2 linked regions of the Novipirellula caenicola genome follow. The protein of the gene in region 1 interacts with the protein of each later gene in a pairwise test. Links are inferred from orthologs where the notes say so. Each region holds a gene or a part of one and is shown on either strand. Other genes may lie near its edges.

What was found. The genes of interacting proteins can lie anywhere in the genome.
Region 2: the proteins of rsfS (region 1) and ABEA92_RS14420 interact in binary tests that used the Escherichia coli proteins (3 or more experiments, as listed by UniProt). The link is inferred for Novipirellula caenicola from one-to-one orthologs.

Annotation. Positions count from the first base shown.
Region 1 is NZ_BAABRO010000001.1:43,505-47,020, forward strand. What follows is about bases 1-2,833. They hold rsfS (ribosome silencing factor), read right to left. Parts: upstream 1,705-2,833; coding sequence 1,297-1,704; downstream 1-1,296. Other genes in these bases: argS (arginine--tRNA ligase), read right to left, coding at 1-1,013; ABEA92_RS00165 (thioredoxin domain-containing protein), read left to right, coding at 2,445-2,833. In the rest of the region: more of ABEA92_RS00165, read left to right, coding at 2,834-3,074; ABEA92_RS00170 (hypothetical protein), read right to left, coding at 3,150-3,516. UniProt on the Escherichia coli protein: Functions as a ribosomal silencing factor. Interacts with ribosomal protein uL14 (rplN), blocking formation of intersubunit bridge B8.
Region 2 is NZ_BAABRO010000006.1:149,106-152,682, forward strand. What follows is about bases 422-3,315. They hold ABEA92_RS14420 (ATP-binding protein), read right to left. Parts: upstream 2,490-3,315; coding sequence 1,353-2,489; downstream 422-1,352. Other genes in these bases: ABEA92_RS14415 (DUF5682 family protein), read right to left, coding at 422-1,290; ABEA92_RS14425 (WGR and DUF4132 domain-containing protein), read right to left, coding at 2,492-3,315. Outside these bases: more of ABEA92_RS14415, read right to left, coding at 1-421; more of ABEA92_RS14425, read right to left, coding at 3,316-3,577.

The DNA.
Region 1 (3,516 bases):
CCAAGCGTGTGATCGAACGTGACATTCAAGCGGTTGTAAATGCGATTGATCTCGTCCTTACAATGCGGCAAGAACTTAGTCCACAACGCAATGTTTTCGCTGTCGCCTTGATGCAGCTTGACAGTCTCTTGAAGCACCGCGTTGTCGACATCCGGATGTGCATTGGCTTTCGCCAGCAAGTCGGGATCGCTTTCGACCGCTTCGATTTTTTCACGGAGTGATTCGGCTTGCGATTGAAGTGCTTCGACTTTCTTCTTGGCCGATGCCAAGGTCTTTTTCGCCTGTTTCTGAGCCTTCGGTTCGCCGGCGTCTTGCAGCGATTGTTCTGCTGCGGTGACTTCGGATTTTGCTTCGTTCAATTGCGACGGAATCTGCTCAACCGCTCGCTTGGCTTTTCGATACTCGATCAATTGATTGACCAATCGATAAAGTGCTGCGAGTTCGGCGACCGGATTTTTGTCAACTTTCTCCGGATCCCCAAAATGTTTGTAACCGTAGATGATGATCCCAAATTGAGTTCCCCAATCCCCAAGATGGTTGTCGGTGATTACGTCGTGGCCGAGAAAGGCCAACGTTCGCGCGATCGCGTCGCCAATCACGGTGCTGCGGATATGCCCGACATGCATCGGTTTAGCCACGTTGGGTGACGAAAAATCGACAATCACTTTGCGTTTGGGGTCGGCGACCGAGACCAAGCAACGGGGGTCGGTCAGCATCTCCGAGAGCGACTGCAGCAAGAACGAATCTTTTAACCGCAAGTTGATGAACCCAGGCCCCGCAATTTCCGGCGGTTCACACACCGCGTCGAGATCCAGTTTCTCGACAATTTCGGACGCCAATTCACGCGGATTCTTGCCGATCTGTTTCGACAACGGCATCGCACAGTTCGCTTGGTAATCCCCAAACTTTGGATCGTTGGTCGAACGGATCATCGATGCGAACGGACTCGGGTCTTCAACGAACGATTTGAGTGCCTCAGCGAAACGAACACTGAACTGATTCGGGAGATGCATCGTGCAAAATTCCAGCCAAGTAGCGAAGGGAAAGTTGGAAGCGTGCGGCCATTAAAAACCGCAGCGAGATGGGAAGCGTGTTTGAGCTCTGCCTATTCAATAGCAATGACGTGATCTTCGCGGCACGAACTCGCGTCCGGCGATCCCAGTAACGTGATTTTCGTAACGTGATGCTGATCACAACGGGTCGTGATTACCCTGGATCGTGATCGAAACGCACGTTCACAGGCTCAAAGCTTGGCCTGGACTCGATCAAGCTTGGCGAACCAACACGGTCATCGCGTTAGGCGTTCGGCTTCAGACCTAATTCTTCGAGCGGGATGGGTTTGCCGTCGGCCCACAGCGATTCGAGATCGTAGTAGTCGCGGGTTTCTTCGTCGAACAAGTGGATCACGACGCTGCCGTAGTCCAGCACAATCCAATGACTGTCCTGGTATCCTTCGATGCCCAAACGTTGATCGCCGAGCGTTTTTTCCAAAACATCGTCGATTTGTTCGCTGATCGCGTGCAATTGACGCCGGCTCGACCCGGTCGCGATCACGAACAGGTCAAATTCGGCGGTTTGTCCGCAAACGTCCAAAACCATCACGTCTTGGCCTTTGTTTTCCAACGCCACCTTGGCGGCGGCGGTTGCCAGTTTGCGGCTGTATTCGACTCCGTGAGGCCGAATGGCCCGCGAAGGCTGAGACATCGGATTTTTTGGCGCAGCGTCTTCCGGCGGAGTCGTTTTACTCGCGTTTTCGCTTGAATCGGGCTTCGGGAGGGAGGCGTCAGCGTCGGGGGCGGTATCGTTAGCTTTTTCTGTCATAGCCCGAAGTTTAATGGTTTTCAAAATTCTGTCACGCACCACAAGGGTAAAACGGAGTGAATATGGACCGGATTATGCACACCGCTGCTGGCCTCACCCTAATCCTGACACCTCCGCCCCACCCTCGTTCGCCTAATTTATCGAAAAATCGAGCAACTCGGCATCCTCGAAAGTCTCACCGGCCGTATCCCCAAAGCGTTCGTCAGTCCCCATTCGCCCTCGAAATTCTCCTCGTTGCTGAATCGCAGCCGCCATTTTCCGCCGCTGCCATACCGATCCGTTCCCCCTTCCAAAATCGGAACTTCTGGATCATCGCTCGATGTTTCGCACCGAGCCGGAATGAAATGAGTTTCATGCCAGCAGCGGTCGGACCGACGTGGGATCTGCCCAGCACCTCCGGCAATGCAGCCGGGTCACCATCCGGGAAGCGAGACGTGGGATCGCTGTGAAACTCGACGTCACGGGATTTCTCGCGAGGGTGCTGTAAGGTTCGCGGCGGATGGTCCGTCTGCTTGTCAATCACCACCTTGCTCAATGGACAACCAGGCAACGCTCTTGCGGTGGTGTCCAGTGGACCTGTAGCACGTACTTTCGTATTCAGCCTCATTCGCAGAGATCCCCCGATGAACGATTCATGCTCAAGTACCCTCCTGTTGTTATCGCTCGTCGTCGCATGTGCGAGCGGGTGCAGCGCAGCAGCCGGCTTTGGGTTTGGCCGCACCGTTTCAAACGATCAAACTGGGGTGGTAGAGCCAACCGAACAGATCCAGCCAAACGCGATAGCGGACTCGCAAGCCACGGAGTCAACCGAGCCGATCGCCGCTGCCAACACAACCGCCGCTGAACAACCAGTTACCCCCGTCTCGGCAACCGATTCGGCCACAAGCACATCAGCGACCTTGGCGAGTTTGAAAACAACGTCTGCTACCAAGCGACCCGCAATGATGATATTGCCAAGCAGCGGTGATCTCGACGCCGTGCTGGCCGAAGCCGACGGCAACGTGTTGTTGGACTTCTATGCCGATTGGTGTGGTCCGTGCCGCAAGCAGAGCGAAATCCTGCACGAATTAGAATCGACTGCTGCCGAACACAACACCTTGATCGTGAAAATCGATGTCGACGAACACAAACAGATCGCTCGCGAAATGCAGGTCTCGAGTCTGCCGACGTTGGTGATGGTCAAGGATGGCGAGATCGTCAAGCGAGAATCCGGAATCACTCGCAAAGGCGAACTCGTCCACTGGATGCGATGATTTTTCATTGCAGCACCATTCCCCCCGCTGCACCACGACTCGAGACCAATGCGCCGGACATGCGCAGCGGGATCGTTACCCGCCATTGGGAATGCGTTGCGCGACGAGCCAGACTTCGCATTGGCCCAGGTGAGGATCGTCGGGTTCTTGTTTGCGCATCGCATCACGAATTCGTAACGCAGCGGCTAAATCCTGGACAAGTCCATAACGGTTAACGTCCTCAGCAGTGAACGCCTCGGGGATTGGGCCGCAATTGGTGAGCGTGCTGTTGCCGAAATAGGAATCCATGATGTCGTAACCACAGAATGTGAAACCAGCCGGTATGGATTCCGAACCGTCTGGGTGTTCGTGTGCTGCAATCAGTTGATGCAACAAGGGATCAAGCGGTTGACGATTGAGCAAATAGTCGCCGTCGCGGAACAGTTCAGTGCGAAAGTCCTCG
Region 2 (3,577 bases), on another replicon or contig:
TTCGCTCCGCCGCGTTGGTGCGAGGCCAAGTGAGGTAATTTGATGCTGGATTTCCTGGACCAACGGCGGAGTACGAGTTCCGCTGGCTAATCGCCCACGCTGGTCACCTCGCAGCACCGCATGCACGGCATCGATAAAGGGGGATTCGCAATCGTATTCCAATTCGTCTTTGATCAGCGATGACGTTACCGCGTCGATCAAATCTCGTCGCCACACATGGTGGCGTCCCCGCAACGCGGCTAGCGCCCGAGCCGACGTTTGGACGGCGATCAAATCCGCCGTGCTGAGCGTCTGTTTTCGGTTCCGCAGCGCGCCCACCAATCCAGTCAACAAGGGTTGGTGGTCAAACGGTTCGTCGCGATTTCGTTGCGTCCAAGCGTGATGGTAAAATCCCGGACTGGGCATCCCCGCGTTGTAACCGGTTAGATTGTCGAGCCGTTCGTAGGAATAGGTTGTCAACGCGATTCCGCGATCGATGATGGCCGCGATCACTTGCTGTGCCGCTTCACTCGGAGGCGGATCATCGATTCCTGCACACGCGTAGCCTTCGTTTCGAGCCAGCAACGCACTGCTGTGAAAACCGCCGGTCACGACCAAGGTCTGGCCACGGGTTTGTTTGGACGTCGCCGCGATTTGGGCTGCCATAAACGCTTCGCGTCGACGGTCGCTAACACTCACGCTGGGTTCCCACGTGCGAATGTTCCAGCACAATGAATGAGTGCGACGTACATAATCCGCTGGCTCAAGCGTCTGATGCGACTCAATCAGCCGGTCCCAAAGATCGTCAAAATCTTCGACTTGCAGCCGCTCGCACAACGCGTTGACGTAGCGTCCACGACGCAGTTCGGCGTCGGCATAACGGTGTGACGCACGTTCATCGCCGGCACTTTCTGACCACGGCAGATCGATAAAACGGACCTCGGCATCGATGCGATGCCCGTGCTGGATCGCGATCCATTCCGGTGAATATTCACAAAATGGATAGTACACCCCTTGGTGCGTCAGCTCGGTTTCGGCTTGCTCGTCGCGGGCCGCCACTCCGGCTCGAAAATAGCTGTAGATCGCGATCGGCAACTGATGGTCGAGCAGCAGTTCGCCAAGGTGTTCGTTGTAGTCGCTCGGCCCTTCGATCAACACCGCGGTTGGGCGGAGTGTTTCGATCAGCTGAGCGATCAACATGGCACATGCCGGGCTGTGGTGACGGACGGGGAAATAGACCACGTCCGCTGTGGTATCACACAGCCGATCGATCAGCGGTTGATCATCCGGTGCTGGATCGCGGTTTGGCATCCGACGCTATCTTCTTTTCAAAAATCCGTGTGCGAGTTGTCGAGGAGTGATTCACGCAGAGCTCAAGTCAGTTCATCACGAGCATCAAAGAAGTCCTTCCATCGACCGTGCTTGCGTTTCTTGATCACATGGTCGAAATAGTGCCGGACTTTTTTCAGGTCGTCGGGATTGTCCTTCAGCACGCTGCCGACCAAATGGCGAACCAAATGAGTCGGTTCGATTTTGCCGTCGGCGTAATAATACGCATGCACGCCGGCGGCATAGGCCGTGCCGACCGCTTCGGCAGTACTGAGTACGGTGGTCGGTGGATCGATGCCTTGACCTTCGATCGTTTTGCCTTGGCGAAGTTCACGAAACGTGGTGACCAACAATTCGGTCAAATCTTGATCGATCGTCACCGGGACTTGCGAGCGATCGAGATTACGGTTGGTTTCCCGCTGGACCAATTGCATCTCTTCGCCGATATCGGCAATCGGATGCACCGTTTCGAAATTGAATCGCCGTTTCAGCGCCGCACTCATCTCGTTGACTCCGCGGTCACGCGTGTTCGCAGTGGCAATCACATTGAAACCAGCTCGTGCGTACAAGCTGCGACTTTGTTCGGGCAATTCAGGGATCGCCATCACGCGGTCGCTGAGCACCGACAACAGCACGTCTTGGATTTCCAAAGCACAACGCGTGATCTCTTCGAACCGAACCAATTTTCCATGCGTCATCCCCAAGTACAGCGGCGCAGGTACGAGCGAATTCTCACACGGCCCTTCCGCGACCAATAATGCATAGTTCCACGAATAACGGATGTTGTCTTCGGTGGTCCCCGCACTGCCTTGGATTGTCAGCGTCGAATCGCCGCTGATCGCTGCGGTCAACAACTCGCTCAAGTAACTTTTGGCGGTCCCCGGTTCACCGATCAACATCAGTCCGCGGTTGGTAGCCAGCGAGACGATACACCGTTCCAGGAACGCACGCCGCCCGACAAATTTAGGTGGTCGGCCTTGTGACGCGTCGCCCAAGACAAACGACAACACCGCACGCGGCGACATCTGCCAACCCGGCGGTTTCGGATCGTCCGCCGAGGCACTGGCCAATTCGGCAAGTTCGTCGGCAAACAAGACCTCCGCCGGAGGACGTTGCTGCGACGCGGACGCTCCGTTTGATTCGCCCTGCAATTTTCGGGAACCCGCTTTTTTCTTGGCCATCGCTATTTTGCTTTCGATTTCAGCACGTGAAGATCCGCCATGACTTCGCTGAGCACGATCGGGGAAACTTCACTTAGTTTGAGCGGTTTTTCGCTGCCCCAGCCATATCCCGACGGATCCCGCATGCCTTTGCAAAAGTGAATCGTTTCGGTCTTTAACATTTCATCGGGATCGATGTATCCCATGCCCACCACGCCATCGTAGTGCACGACCGCAGTGACATCCGCCGAGGGAAATTGTTTGGAATGCTCGTCAAAGCAACCTCCATCCATGGCCACCCCACGGACCCAACCGAGTTTTTCCAGCGTGAACACCATCGTCGGTGCTGCCAACGACAGTCCCGAGAATCGATCAAGTTGCCTGGTTTTCTCTTCGCCTTTTTCCAACCGATAGATTTCGCGTCCGAGCTGTGGAAAGGGAGTGATGATTTCGTAATCGCTTAACACTTCGCCCCACGTGCTGCGCTCGTCTTCGGAAAGATCCAAGGGATGCATCAGCCCGATCTGATCCGCCTTGTCGATCGCGACCGTGGCGTCGTTGGCATCGGCATAGTCACGTTCCTCGGTGACGCGGAACAGGCCCAAGCGATTGCCTTTGGCGTCGAACGAGCCCCAAATCAATTTCTGTACCAAGTGCGTCATCAAGGGATGTTTGACCAGCAGAGATTCAAAATCGTCGACCGACCAACGACGACCGGTGACCATCGCTTGCTCGAGTCGTCCGGCCTGCAGCGTGGCGACCTCTTTGATTTGCTTTTTGATTAGCTTCCATTCGCTGAGCGATTCGTTAGCGATCGTTTCATCATCCTTCGCTGCTGGTTTGGGCATGTTGGGGCGTATCTTGCCCGCCTCGTCGCGGACCATCGGTTTGAGATCGCCGCCTAGTACAAACGAGAACGATCGTGAGCCAAAGGAGAACTCGCGTCGTCCCATTTCATCGAGACCGCAATCGGGGATCACCCGGTCTTCGAGTTCCGCGCGAGTCATTCCCTTTTCTTTGGCAATGTCTTCGACAAACGCGGCTGCTTTGGTTTTGAGTCCCTTGAATTTCAATTTCTGAGCGACCCCGGACAACTGCATCAGCGCCGT